2 regions of the Streptomyces sp. NPDC001927 genome follow, and region 2 is predicted to be linked to the other one. Evidence: predicted binding sites of a transcription regulator. Region 2 holds the regulator's gene; the other holds the start of a gene.
What was found. Region 2 encodes HspR, which represses chaperone genes until heat shock. Its sites were predicted from a motif close to TTGAGNNNNNNNNNCTCAA; they were not measured.

Region 1 (6,572 bases), on a different contig from region 2:
GGCGGTTGCCCCACCAGCACCAGCCGACCTTCGGGGCGTCGCGCCGCTCGCGGCCGTCGCGCCCGGTGCCGTTGCTGATCCAGATGGCGGGGGTACGGGCGTCGAACGCCCCGTTCGCCTTGCGCAGCCGGGAGCCGATGGTCATGAAGCAGCGGTTGCGCTCCAGCGCCGCCGGCTCCTGGAGCACCCAGTGGATGCCCTCGGTGAGCAGCAGCGGGGTGCGCTCCTCCTTGGTGAGCGCGGGGAGCGCCTCCTCCGGGCTCCAGTTGGACATGTGGTCGCCGCGGTCGATCCCGGCGACCAGGTAGAGCGGCGCGTCGGGCACGTCGATCCCGGTGGGCGCGAAGTCGTCGACGTCGGGCATGTCGACCACGACGAACCCGGCCTTGTCCTCCCGCCGCAGCAGCGGCGCGAGCACGGAGGCGGGCGCCCGGTCGGGGTGCACGGCGAGCAGCACGTCGTCCCGCTCGCCCCCGGCCTCCCGCACGAACTCCCGCACCTCCTCGGCGGATATCCCGGCGTATTCCTGCACCCCGAGCTCTACGAGACGCTCCGCCTGGGCGGCGAGGGGAGGCAGTGGGGGCATGGCGGGTTCTCCTTGGTTCACGGTGTGCGGCGGAGCGGGTGCTTCACAGCAGGTGCTTCACAGCGGGTGGTTCACAGCGGGCTGATCTCCTCGGCGTGGGCGGCGGTGATCTCGCCCAGGTAGATCTCCTGGGCCACCAGGTCGGGGTCCTCGACCTGGACGTCTCCGGTGAAGGAGTTGCCGCCCACGAAGAGGGCGTTGCCCCTGATGATGATCCTCCGCGCCGTGAACGCGTTGCCGTGGTAGACGCCGCCGGTGAGGTCGATCGTTCCCCGGACGCGGAACGTGTTGCCGACGTACAGGTTGTCGTGCTCGGGGTCGACGGGCCCCGCGCCCGTGCCGCCGCCCCGGAAGTGGCCCGCGTGGAAGATGTTCCCGAGGAACATGCTCGCGTTCTCGATGCGGAAGTCCCCGTCGAAGGTCAGCGTCGTCGACTGTGCCCGCGGTGCCGGGGAGCGCCCCTCGCTCCTGTCGCTCTCGTCGTCGGACCGGTCGCTGTCGTTGGCGATGTCGAACACGTTCCCCGCGAACATGTTCCCGCCGTCCACGGTGAAGTTCCCGGCGAAGTTCCTGGTCACCGTCGCGGGCCCGGGGCTCCCCCCGGGCGACGGTCTTCGGCTGGACGGGGCGCTCTCCACTCGTGCCCCGCCACTGAGGCTCTCGACCGAGCAGGTCGACCCCGTGGACCCCGCCGAGCCGGCCGACCCCGACGAGCCCGCGGAACCGCTCCGCCGGCGCTCCCGCTCCACGAGTTCGGTGACCACCGCGTTGCCGAGCGTCCCCTGGAGGGAGCCCGCCAGTTCGGGCGTCAGCCGCCCACCGGGGCTCAGGGCCTCCGCCTCCCTGACGGCCGGCGCGGCACGCCGAGGAAGCTCCTGCTCGTCGTCCGACCCGGTCCGTCGGCGCTTCCTGTCGGCGACCACGGCACCTCCCTCTCACTCGCGTACGGGCATGGTGCGAGCCCGCCCGGCCGCCTTCAAGGGCGACGAGGGCACCCCGTCATGAACCCGGGCTGCCCGAACGCACGCGAACGAGTGGAGCGGGGCGCCCCGCGAAAGGGACGCCCCGCTCCAGATCGGGACTCATGACCTACCGGCTCACGCCGCCGCGCTCACCGACACCGCCGCCGGGGCCAGCGCGATCTCCAGGACCTGGCGGACGTCCGTCACCGGGTGGACCTCCAGCTTCTCCAGGATCTCGGCCGGGACGTCGTCCAGGTCCGCCTCGTTGCGCTTCGGGATCACGACCGTCGTGATGCCCGCCCGGTGCGCCGCCAGCAGCTTCTGCTTCAGGCCGCCGATCGGCAGCACGCGCCCGGTCAGCGACACCTCACCGGTCATCGCCACGTCCGTCCGGACCAGCCGGCCGGAGAGCAGCGAGGCGAGCGCCGTCGTCATCGTGATGCCCGCGCTCGGGCCGTCCTTCGGGACCGCGCCCGCCGGGAAGTGGATGTGCACGCCCCGGTCCTTCAGACCGCTCACGGACAGCTCCAGCTCCGCGCCGTGCGACCGCAGGAAGGAGAGCGCGATCTGCGCCGACTCCTTCATCACGTCGCCCAGCTGGCCCGTCAGGGTCAGCCCCGCCGCGCCCGTCTCCGGGTCGGCGAGCGACGCCTCCACGAAGAGCACGTCACCGCCCGCGCCCGTGACCGCGAGCCCGGTCGCCACGCCCGGTACGGACGTACGGCGCTCGGCCGGGTCCTGCGCGGACTCCGGGATGTGGTGCGGCCGCCCGATGAGACCACGCAGATCGTCCACGCCGACCGCGAACGGCAGCTCGCGGTCGCCCAGTTCGTGCTGGGCCGCGACCTTCCGCAGCAGCCGCGCGATGGACCGCTCCAGGTTCCGTACGCCCGCCTCACGGGTGTACTCGCCCGCCAGCTTCCGCAGCGACGCGTCCTCCAGGACCACCTCGCCGGGTTCCAGGCCCGCCCGCTCCAGCTGCCTCGGCAGCAGGTGGTCGCGGGCGATGACGACCTTCTCGTCCTCGGTGTACCCGTCGAGCCTGACCAGCTCCATCCGGTCGAGCAGCGCCTCCGGGATGGCCTCAAGGACGTTCGCCGTCGCCAGGAACACGACGTCCGAAAGGTCGAGTTCGACCTCCAGGTAGTGGTCGCGGAAGGTGTGGTTCTGCGCCGGGTCCAGGACCTCAAGGAGCGCGGCCGCCGGGTCGCCCCGGTAGTCCGAGCCGACCTTGTCGATCTCGTCGAGCAGGACCACCGGGTTCATCGACCCGGCCTCCTTGATCGCCCGTACGATCCGGCCCGGCAGCGCGCCGACGTACGTACGCCGGTGGCCGCGGATCTCCGCCTCGTCCCGTACGCCGCCGAGGGCGACCCGGACGAACTTCCGCCCCATCGCGTGCGCGACGGACTCGCCGAGGGAGGTCTTGCCGACACCGGGCGGGCCGACCAGGGCCAGGACCGCGCCGCCGCGCCGGCCGCCGACCACGCCGAGACCCCGCTCGGCGCGCCGCTTGCGCACCGCCAGGTACTCGGTGATCCGCTCCTTCACGTCCTCCAGGCCCGCGTGCTCGGCGTCGAGGACGGCCTTGGCGCCCTGGATGTCGTACTGGTCCTCGGTCCGTTCGTTCCAGGGCAGTTCGAGGACGGTGTCGAGCCAGGTGCGGATCCAGGAGCCCTCGGGGGACTGGTCGCTGGACCGTTCCAGCTTCTCGACCTCCTTGAGGGCCGCCTCGCGGACGTTCTCGGGCAGGTCGGCGGCCTCGACGCGGGTCCGGTAGTCGTCGGACTCGTCGCCCTCCGTCTCGCCGTTGAGGTCGCGCAGCTCCTTGCGTACGGCGTCCAGCTGGCGACGCAGCAGGAACTCGCGCTGCTGCTTGTCGACGCCCTCCTGGACGTCCTTGGCGATGGACTCGGCCACGTCCTGCTCGGCGAGGTGCTCGCGGAGCTGGGCGGTGGCGAGCTTGAGTCGGGCGACCGGGTCGGCGGTCTCCAGGAGCGCGACCTTCTGCTCGACGGTGAGGAAGGGCGAGTACCCGGAGTTGTCGGCGAGCGCGGAGACGCCGTCGATCTGCTGGACGCGGTCCACGACCTGCCAGGCGCCGCGCTTGCGCAGCCAGCTGGTGGCGAGCGCCTTGTACTCCTTGACCAGTTCGGTCACGGAGCCGGGCAGCGGGTCGGGCACGGTCTCCTCGACGACGCTGCCCTCGACCCAGAGGGCGGCGCCGGGACCGGTCGTCCCCGCGCCGATCTTCACGCGGCCCAGAGCCCGGATGAGGGCGCCGGGGTCCCCGTCGGACAGCCGGCCGACCTGCTCGACGGTGCCGAGCACACCGGTCCCGGCGTACGTGCCGTCCACCCGGGGCACGAGCAGCACCTTGGGCTTGCCGCTCCCGGAGCGGGCGGCGGCCTGGGCGGCCTCGACCGCGGCGCGTACGTCGGTGTCGGACAGGTCCAGCGGCACCACCATTCCGGGCAGCACGACCTCGTCGTCGAGCGGCAGCACAGGCAGAGTGAGCGGTGAGGACGTCGAAGCCATGATCTCCCCTTCGGCAGTCAAGTTGAGCTATGTGGACTCAATGCACGGCCGCCCGTGGATGTTCCCCGGGGGCCGTTCGCTCTGAGCGATCACTCTGGTGCGGGGAGGAGCGGCGACGCTGTAATGCCTCCATGGACACTGCGACTCTTACCTCCGCCTGGGTGGCGGGCTGGACCGTCTCGCGGGGCACTTCGCCCGCCGTCGTCGAGCCCTGGGGCTGGCGGATCGACGTCGGCCTGCCGACGCACGTCTTCCGGCACGTCCTGCCGGCGCCGGACGCGGTGTCCGTGGGGAAGCTCTGCCAGGAGATCACCGTGCCGGGCGCGTGGCTGAAGATCATGGCCGGTCCCGAGGAGTCGGCCGAGTGGATCACCCCGGGGTGGACGATCCCGGACGACCCCGGCTACATGATGAGCAAGACCCTGGACCTGGGGGCGCGCCCGCCGGCGCCGGAGGGGTACGCGCGGACGACGGAGACCCGGGACGGGGTGATCCGGGTCCGGATCGTGGCCCCGGACGGCACGCTCGCGGCGCGCGGCCAGATGGCCCCGACGGGCGTGACGGCGGTCGCCGACCAGATCGAGACCCACCCCGACCACCGCCGACGCGGCCTCGGCGCCAACGTGATGCGCACCCTGGAGGCGGCGGCAGCCCAGACCGGCGCGACCACGGGCATCCTCTCGGCCACCCGCGACGGCCTGGCCCTCTACGACAGCCTGGACTGGCGCTACGAGTGCCCGCTGACGGGGATCGTGCGGGAGGCGTAGGGCGCGGGGGACGGGGGGCGCGGGCGTACGGGGCGCGGGGGCACGGAGGTGTGCGCCCCCGGTGTGCGCCGGTGCTCCCCGGCGGGCGGCGAAAAGATGGGCGGAATGGCAACCTCCGTACCCCTCCCCCGCGTTCAGAGGTCGTGACGACGAGCTTTCCCGGGTGCGGGCAGTGCACCGAAGACGGAGCCGCGCCCGGAGACGGGGCCGGGTCCGCGGCCGCCGACGGGCCGTCGGGCGGCAGTCCGTACAGCGATGTTCCGTCCGGCGGGGGTCCGTCCGGCGAGGACGACGCGTGCGACGGGCACCTCGTCCACGCCGTCGCCGGTGGCGACAAGGACGCGCTGTCCCGGCTGTTCGCCCGGCACGCGGGCCCTCTCTTCGCCCATCTCCTCAACCGCGGCTTCCCCGCCCAGACCGTCGAGGACGCCGTCCAGGAGACCTTCCTGACGGTGTGGAAGAGCGCCTCCGGCTTCCACGAGGGCAGCGTCCCCGCCTGGCTGCGGCGAATAGCGCACTGCCGCGCCGTCGATCTCGAACGCGCCGCCGGACGTCAGCGGGCCCTCGCCGACCGGGCCCGCGACCACACCCCGGCCTCCGCCGGTACGGCACCCTCCGCCGAGGACTGCCTGCTCGCCTCCTCGCCCCGCTACGCGGCCATAGCCTTCGCGCTCGCCGGGCTCCCCGCCCCGCAGCGCGAGGTCATCGAGCTGCGCTACCTCCAGCACTACAGCGTCCGCGAGACCGCCGAGCGCCTCGCCGTCCCCGAGGGCACGGTCAAGGCCCGCGCCGCCCGGGGCTGCGCCCGGCTGCGCGAGTGGCTCGTGGCCCAGGACGCGGCCGAGGCCGCGGACGGCGTCCCGCGCGCGACCGGCGGAGGAGGTGCCCATGACCGCGACCGGGTCCCCCGCCCCCGCCCGTGACCCCCACTCCCCCACTGACAACCCCAGCAGCGAAAGCAGCCCTCGCATGGCCGAGCTCTCTCCCCCCACGACAGCCACCACTGCCACGACGCCCGAGCCTCCCGTGACGTCCGTGCCTCCCGCCCCCACCCGGCACCTCCCGGCGCACTGGGTCGACGCGTACGCCCGCGGGGAGCTCTCCCGCGAGCTCCTCGGCCACGCCGAGGCCCATCTCGAACGGTGCCGGGCATGCGTCGACGCCGTCGACCTGGCGGTACGCGGCGGGCCGCACGGCCCCCGCCTGGACGCCCTGCACGCGGCCCTGGTCAACCGGATCGGGTGAGGGCATGCTCGGGACCATGGTGACGAAGGTGCGCGCGAGAACGGTGTGGGTCGCTTCGGCGGTACTGGTCCCGTGGCTGGCCGTGTCCGGCTGCGGCGAGCAGGACACCCCGTCGGCACCCACCGTGACACAGCAGGGCTCGCCGGCCGCCACCCCCACGACCGTCCCCGCGCCCCCGGTGCCCACCGGGTCGGACGGCACGGTCAAGAACGACCACGAGCCCGGCCCCCGCGAGGTCCTCGTCGAGGTGAACGTCAACGGCGGCCTGGCCGGGGTCCGCAACCAGCTGATCGTCCACTACGACGGCAGCTACTCCACCCGGTCCGGCACCGAGCCCCCGCGCACCGGCCGCATGACCGCCGCCGAAGTGGCCGAACTGCGCGCGGCGTTGGAGGACCCGGCGTACGCGAAGGTGCCCAACCGCCCGGCGGGAGAGCCGGTGGCGGACGGGTTCCAGTACGTGTTCACGCACCG
Region 2 (6,572 bases):
CCGTCGCCGCGAGGCCGCCGAGTCCCGCAACCAGGGCGAGCAGCTCGTCTACCAGACGGAGAAGTTCCTCAAGGACAACGAGGACAAGGTCCCCGGTGAGGTCAAGACCGAGGTCGAGACCGCCGTCGCCGAGCTGAAGGAGAAGCTCAAGGGCGAGGACACCGCGGAGATCCGTACGGCCACCGAGAAGGTCGCGGCCGTCTCCCAGAAGCTCGGCCAGGCCATGTACGCCGACGCCCAGGCCGCGCAGGCCGCCGGCGGCGAGGCCCCGCAGGGCGAGGCCAAGGCCGACGACGACGTCGTGGACGCCGAGATCGTCGACGACGAGAAGCCCGGTGACGCGAAGGGCGGCGCTGCCTGATGACGGAGGAGACCCCGGGCTTCGAGGAGAAGCCCGACGTCCCCTCCGGCGCCGACGACGCCGCCGAAGCCGCCGAGACCCCCTCCGCGGAGGAGGGCTCGGCGGCCCCGGCCGGGGACGCCGCACAGACGGCCGGCCTGACGGCGCAGCTGGACCAGGTACGCAGCGCGCTCGGTGAGCGCACCGCGGACCTCCAGCGGCTCCAGGCCGAGTACCAGAACTACCGCCGGCGGGTGGAGCGTGACCGGGTCACCGTCAAGGAGATCGCGGTCGCGGGCCTCCTGACGGAGCTGCTGCCCGTACTCGACGACATCGGCCGGGCCCGGGACCACGGTGAACTCGTGGGCGGCTTCAAGTCGGTGGCCGAGTCGCTGGAGACGGTGGCCGCCAAGATGGGGCTGCAGCAGTTCGGCAAGGAGGGCGAGCCCTTCGACCCGACGATCCACGAGGCCCTGATGCACAGCTACGCACCGGACGTCACGGAGACGACCTGCGTGGCGATCCTGCAGCCGGGGTACCGGATCGGCGAGCGGACCATCCGGCCCGCCCGCGTCGCGGTGGCCGAGCCCCAGCCCGGGGCGACGCCGGCCGCGAAGGAAGAGAAGTCGGCAGACGAGGAGAGCGGTGGCCCCGAAGAGGGCTAGCGCGAAGATCGTCCGGGAGGAGGGACGTCGATGAGCACGAAGGACTTCGTCGAGAAGGACTACTACAAGGTTCTCGGCGTCCCCAAGGACGCCACCGACGCCGAGATCAAGAAGGCGTACCGGAAGCTCGCCCGCGAGAACCACCCGGACGCCAACAAGGGCGACACGAGCGCCGAGGCGCGCTTCAAGGAGATCTCCGAGGCGAACGACATTCTCGGTGACCCCAAGAAGCGCAAGGAGTACGACGACGCCCGCGCCCTCTTCGGCAACGGCGGCTTCCGCGCCGGGCCCGGCGGGCAGGGCGGCTCGTTCAACTTCGACCTGGGCGACCTCTTCGGCGGTGCCCAGGGCCCCGGCGGAGCCGGCGGCGGGGCGGGCGGCTTCGGCGGCGGCCTCGGCGACGTCTTCGGCGGACTGTTCAACCGGGGCGCGGGCGGCGGCGCGGGCACGCGCACGCAGCCGCGCCGCGGCCAGGACATCGAGTCCGAGGTGACGCTCAGCTTCACCGAGGCCGTGGACGGCGCCACGGTGCCGCTGCGGATGTCCTCCCAGGCGCCCTGCAAGGCCTGTTCGGGCACCGGCGACAAGAACGGCACGCCCCGCGTCTGCCCGACCTGCGTCGGCACCGGCCAGGTCTCGCGCGGCAGCGGCGGCGGCTTCTCGCTCACCGACCCGTGCGTGGACTGCAAGGGCCGCGGCCTGATCGCCGAGACCCCCTGTGAGGTCTGCAAGGGCAGCGGCCGCGCCAAGTCCTCCCGCACGATGCAGGTCCGCATCCCCGCCGGGGTCTCCGACGGGCAGCGGATCCGGCTGCGCGGCAAGGGCGCCCCGGGCGAGCGCGGCGGGCCGAACGGCGACCTGTACGTCGTGGTCCACGTCGACGCCCACCCGGTCTTCGGCCGCAAGGACGACAACCTGACCGTCACCGTGCCCGTCACCTTCGACGAGGCGGCGCTCGGCGGCGAGATCAAGGTGCCGACGCTCGGCGGCCCGGCGGTGACGCTGAAGCTGCCGGCCGGCACCCCCAACGGCCGGACGATGCGCGCCCGCGGCAAGGGCGCGGTCCGCAAGGACGGGACGCGCGGCGATCTGCTGGTGACGGTGGAGGTCGCGGTGCCCAAGGAGCTCGACGACAAGGCCCGCGAGGCCCTTGAGACCTACCGTCAGGCGACGGCGGGCGAGGACCCCAGGGCAGAGTTGTTCCAGGCCGCGAAGGGAGCTTGACCCGATGGACAGCCGACCGGGACGCAGCCGTAATCCGTACGAACTGACCGACGAGTCGCCGGTGTACGTCATCTCGGTGGCGGCCCAGCTCTCGGGCCTGCATCCGCAGACCCTGCGTCAGTACGACCGCCTCGGCCTGGTCTCGCCCGACCGCACGGCGGGCCGGGGCCGGCGCTACTCGGCCCGTGACATCGAACTGCTCCGCACGGTGCAGGCGTTGTCGCAGGACGAGGGCATCAACCTGGCGGGCATCAAGCGCATCATCGAGCTCGAGAACCAGGTGGCCGCGCTCCAGCAGCGCGTCGCCGAGCTGTCGGCGGCCGTCGAGGGCGCGGCGATGGCGATGCAGCAGCGCGAGGCGCAGGTCCACGCCTCGTACCGCCGCGACCTGGTCCCGTACCAGGACGTCCAGCAGGCGAGCGCGCTCGTGGTCTGGCGCCCGAAGCGCGGCGAATAGCCGAAAGCCGTTCACGCACGAAGCCCCCGCCACGGTCCGTGGCGGGGGCTTCGTCGTCGTGGGAGTACGGCTACGAGAGTCAGTGATCCTGCTCCAGAAGCCCGGACTGGGCGATGAGATAGCCGAGTTGGGCGCGGCTGCCGCTGCCGAGGGCGGAGGCGAGCTTGGCGATGTGGGCCCGGCAGGTCCGCACGTTCATGCCGAGCCGGCGCGCGATGGCCTCGTCGACGTGGCCCTCGACCAGGAGTTTGGCGATGGAGCGCTGGATGCCGCTGATGCCGTCCGTCTTGATGTCGTACGGGATCTCCTCGCGGATGGGAACCGCCAGCTGCCAGAACTGGTCGAAGACACCGACGAGGTACGCGACGATGCCCGGGTGCCGCAGCTCCAGGGCGACCTGCCGGTCGCTGCGCGCGGGGATGAAGGCGACCTCGCGGTCCACGATGATCAGCCGGTCGATGATCTCCTCGAGCGTGCGTACCTGCACCTCGGGGCCGACGTGTTCGAGGTAGGTGAGTGTGAGCTCGGTGTGGCGGGCGGTGTGCTGGTAGAGCGTGCGCATGTTGATGCCGCGGCCCAGGAGGGGGGAGACCCGCTCCAGCGCCTCGGCCAGGGCGTGCGCGGGCCGGCCGCCGCCGGGCTGGACGGTCAGGAGTTCCATGCGGCAGTTGGCGACGACCCGGTCGAGGGTGGCGTTGATCCGGCCGATGCCTTCGAGCACGGTGATGGCGTGCGTGGAGGGCTGGTCCTGCGCGGTGATCGACATGAACGGCTCGAAAGCGTCGGACAGCGCGACCGTCTGGCGTCGGCGCTCCAGAATCTCGCGCTCGATGGGCTGGAGAAGTTGTGCCAGCGCCGAGGAAGGCGGGATCGGTCGCATCCACTGGGCGTCGTCCGGGTCCGGGTGGAGGAGCGACAGATCGAGCAGGCAGGGCGTCTCGACAGCCTCTGACCGGGGTATTCGCCCCGTCCGCAGAGCGCTGGCGTAGAGCTCGGCGCCTGCCTTGCACAACTCTGCATGCGAATGGGGGTGGCCGGATTCGTCCGGTTGTTTCTGCATATGTACACCCCCAGGCTCCTGCATCTCAGGAACATGATGCATGGGTTTGGTGGTGGAAGCGCAGAGAGTAAGCCATCGTCTTAGACGCGGGGGGTTGGAGAAGACATATCTTCAAGTGAGGTTGCTCGGTGATGATGAAGAAGCTCATACGCGCGGTGGCCGGAGTCGCCTTCATCGCGGCCGCCACAGTGGGAGCGCTGGGGGCGGTACAGGACCCCGGTTGGCACTCGGAACCGGCGGGCACGCAGGTCGCCGCTGTTGCCGACCCGGGCTGGTCGTCGGCGCCCGCCGGCGTGAACGACCCCGGCTGGTCCCTCGTCGGCGCATGAACGTTCCCGACGACTCTCGTTTCCGCCGTGAGATGGCGGCTGCCTACCGTTCCGGGTGGCATTTCATCGACCTCGTCACCGCCGTGCCGCACGGTGGCGATTCGTTGATGGTCACCCTCTTCGGGGAGCCGATCATCATCAGGCGCGGAGACGACGAGGACATCCGAGCCTACCGATGCCTCCGGAAGCCCCGTGGCGCCCCACAGCCCGTCCGGTGTGCCATCCGTTACGGCATGATTTTCGTCAACCTCGACCAGCGTGACCACCAGTTGGTCGAGTCCGAGACCATCACCGCCACCCCCCGCAGTGCCTGAGCGGTTCCCCCGTCGTTCAAGATCGCTCAGGTACTTCCCCCACACAGCGGCGCCATCGCGGACCTGAAACGCGATGGCGCCGCTGTGCTGTGCCCGTGCGGGCGCCGGGAGCGGGGTCCGTAAGTCCGCCGTCACGCGCTACGCCCGGCCCATGGCCCGCGTCAGCGCGATCTCGATGACCACCCGGTCCGGGTTCGGTGCCGGGACGCGGCCGTAGCGGCTCGCGTAGCGGTCCACCGCGTCGGCGACGACGTCCGGCTCCGTACGGATGCGGGCCACGCCCTCCAGCGTCGCCCAGCGGCCCTTGTCCACCTGGCAGACCGCCACCCGCGCGCCGTCCGTGCCCGCCGCCAGGACGTTGGCGACCTTGTGGCTGTGCTTGTTGGTGATGACCCGGGCGATGCCGTTCTCGCCGCCCTCGGGGTCGTACGTCACGCCCACCGCCACCACGTGGGGGGTGCCGTCCGCGCGCGGGGTCGTCAGGGTGCACATGTGGTACTCGCGCCAGAAGCTGAGATACGAGTCGTCCGGGTTCCGCGGGTCAGTCGCCATGCCCGGAACCTACCCGTGGCAGAGCCCTGTGCGACACCTTGAGCGGAATGGACTCAACTTTGTGTACGCTGGATGAGTCATAGGAGTCTGAGGACCCTGCACAGCGGACGCCGAGGAGGAGACAGCGCACGTGGACGCCGAACTGACCAACAGGAGCCGGGACGCGCTCAACGCGGCCACCAGCCGCGCCGTGTCCGGCGGGCACGCCGACCTGACCCCCGCCCATCTTCTGCTCGCGCTCCTCGCGGGTCAGGACAACGAGAACATCACCGATCTGCTCGCCGCCGTCGAGGCCGACCAGGCCGCTGTACGGTCCGGAGCGGAGCGGCTGCTGGCCGCCCTGCCCAGCGTGACCGGATCCACGGTCGCGCCGCCGCAGCCCAACCGTGAGCTGCTCGCCGTCATCGCCGATGCGGCGAAGCAGGCCAAGGAGCTCGGGGACGACTACATCTCCACCGAGCACCTGCTCATCGGGATCGCGGCGAAGGGCGGACAGGCCGGCGAGGTACTGGCCCAGCAGGGGGCCGGTACGAAGAGGTTGCTCGACGCGTTCGAGAAGAGCAGGGGAGGGCGCCGGGTGACCACACCCGACCCGGAGGGTCAGTACAAGGCGCTGGAGAAGTTCGGTACGGACTTCACGGCGGCCGCGCGCGAGGGCAAGCTCGACCCGGTCATCGGGCGCGACCAGGAGATCCGGCGGGTCGTCCAGGTCCTCTCCCGCCGCACCAAGAACAACCCGGTCCTCATCGGCGAGCCCGGCGTCGGCAAGACCGCCGTCGTCGAGGGGCTCGCCCAGCGGATCGTGAAGGGCGACGTCCCCGAGTCGCTCCGGAACAAGCGCCTGGTTTCGCTCGACCTCGGCGCGATGGTCGCGGGCGCCAAGTACCGCGGCGAGTTCGAGGAACGCCTCAAGACCGTCCTCTCCGAGATCAAGGCCAGCGACGGCCAGATCATCACCTTCATCGACGAGCTGCACACCGTCGTCGGCGCGGGCGCCGGCGGCGACTCCGCCATGGACGCCGGCAACATGCTGAAGCCGATGCTGGCCCGCGGCGAGCTGCGCATGGTCGGCGCGACGACCCTCGACGAGTACCGGGAGCGGATCGAGAAGGACCCCGCCCTGGAGCGCCGCTTCCAGCAGGTCCTGGTCGCCGAGCCGAGCGTCGAGGACACCATCGCGATCCTGCGCGGACTCAAGGGCCGGTACGAGGCCCACCACAAGGTCCAGATCGCCGACTCCGCGCTCGTGGCCGCCGCGACCCTCTCCGACCGGTACATCACCTCCCGCTTCCTCCCCGACAAGGCCATCGACCTCGTCGACGAGGCCGCCTCCCGGCTCCGCATGGAGATCGACTCCTCGCCCCTGGAGATCGACGAGCTCCAGCGCTCCGTCGACCGGCTGCGCATGGAGGAGCTCGCCCTCAAGAACGAGACCGACGAGGCGAGCCGCCAGCGCCTGGAGAAGCTCCGCCGCGACCTCGCCGACCGCGAGGAGGAGCTGCGCGGCCTGACCGCCCGCTGGGAGAAGGAGAAGCAGTCCCTCAACCGGGTCGGCGAGCTCAAGGAGCAGCTGGACGAGCTGCGCGGCCGCGCCGAGCGGGCGCAGCGCGACGGCGACTTCGACACCGCCT

Region 1: lon (endopeptidase La) is a predicted target of HspR. The motif match lies at 4,109-4,127, and genes of this name have one in related genera.

What each region holds. Positions count from the first base shown of each region.
Region 1 is NZ_JBSFEN010000015.1:31,612-38,183, reverse strand. It holds gene ACWCO8_RS33710 (DUF5701 family protein) at 1-586, opposite strand, end outside; gene ACWCO8_RS33705 (hypothetical protein) at 658-1,509, opposite strand; gene lon (endopeptidase La) at 1,684-4,086, opposite strand; gene ACWCO8_RS33695 (GNAT family N-acetyltransferase) at 4,218-4,853, shown strand; gene ACWCO8_RS33690 (RNA polymerase sigma factor) at 4,997-5,776, shown strand; gene ACWCO8_RS33685 (hypothetical protein) at 5,889-6,098, shown strand; gene ACWCO8_RS33680 (hypothetical protein) at 6,115-6,572, shown strand, end outside.
Region 2 is NZ_JBSFEN010000004.1:239,321-245,892, reverse strand. It holds gene dnaK (molecular chaperone DnaK) at 1-361, shown strand, start outside; gene grpE (nucleotide exchange factor GrpE) at 361-1,005, shown strand; gene dnaJ (molecular chaperone DnaJ) at 1,036-2,229, shown strand; gene ACWCO8_RS11655 (heat shock protein transcriptional repressor HspR) at 2,234-2,686, shown strand; gene ACWCO8_RS11650 (helix-turn-helix transcriptional regulator) at 2,766-3,746, opposite strand; gene ACWCO8_RS11645 (hypothetical protein) at 3,878-4,075, shown strand; gene ACWCO8_RS11640 ((2Fe-2S)-binding protein) at 4,072-4,389, shown strand; gene ACWCO8_RS11635 (pyridoxamine 5'-phosphate oxidase family protein) at 4,528-4,941, opposite strand; gene clpB (ATP-dependent chaperone ClpB) at 5,072-6,572, shown strand, end outside.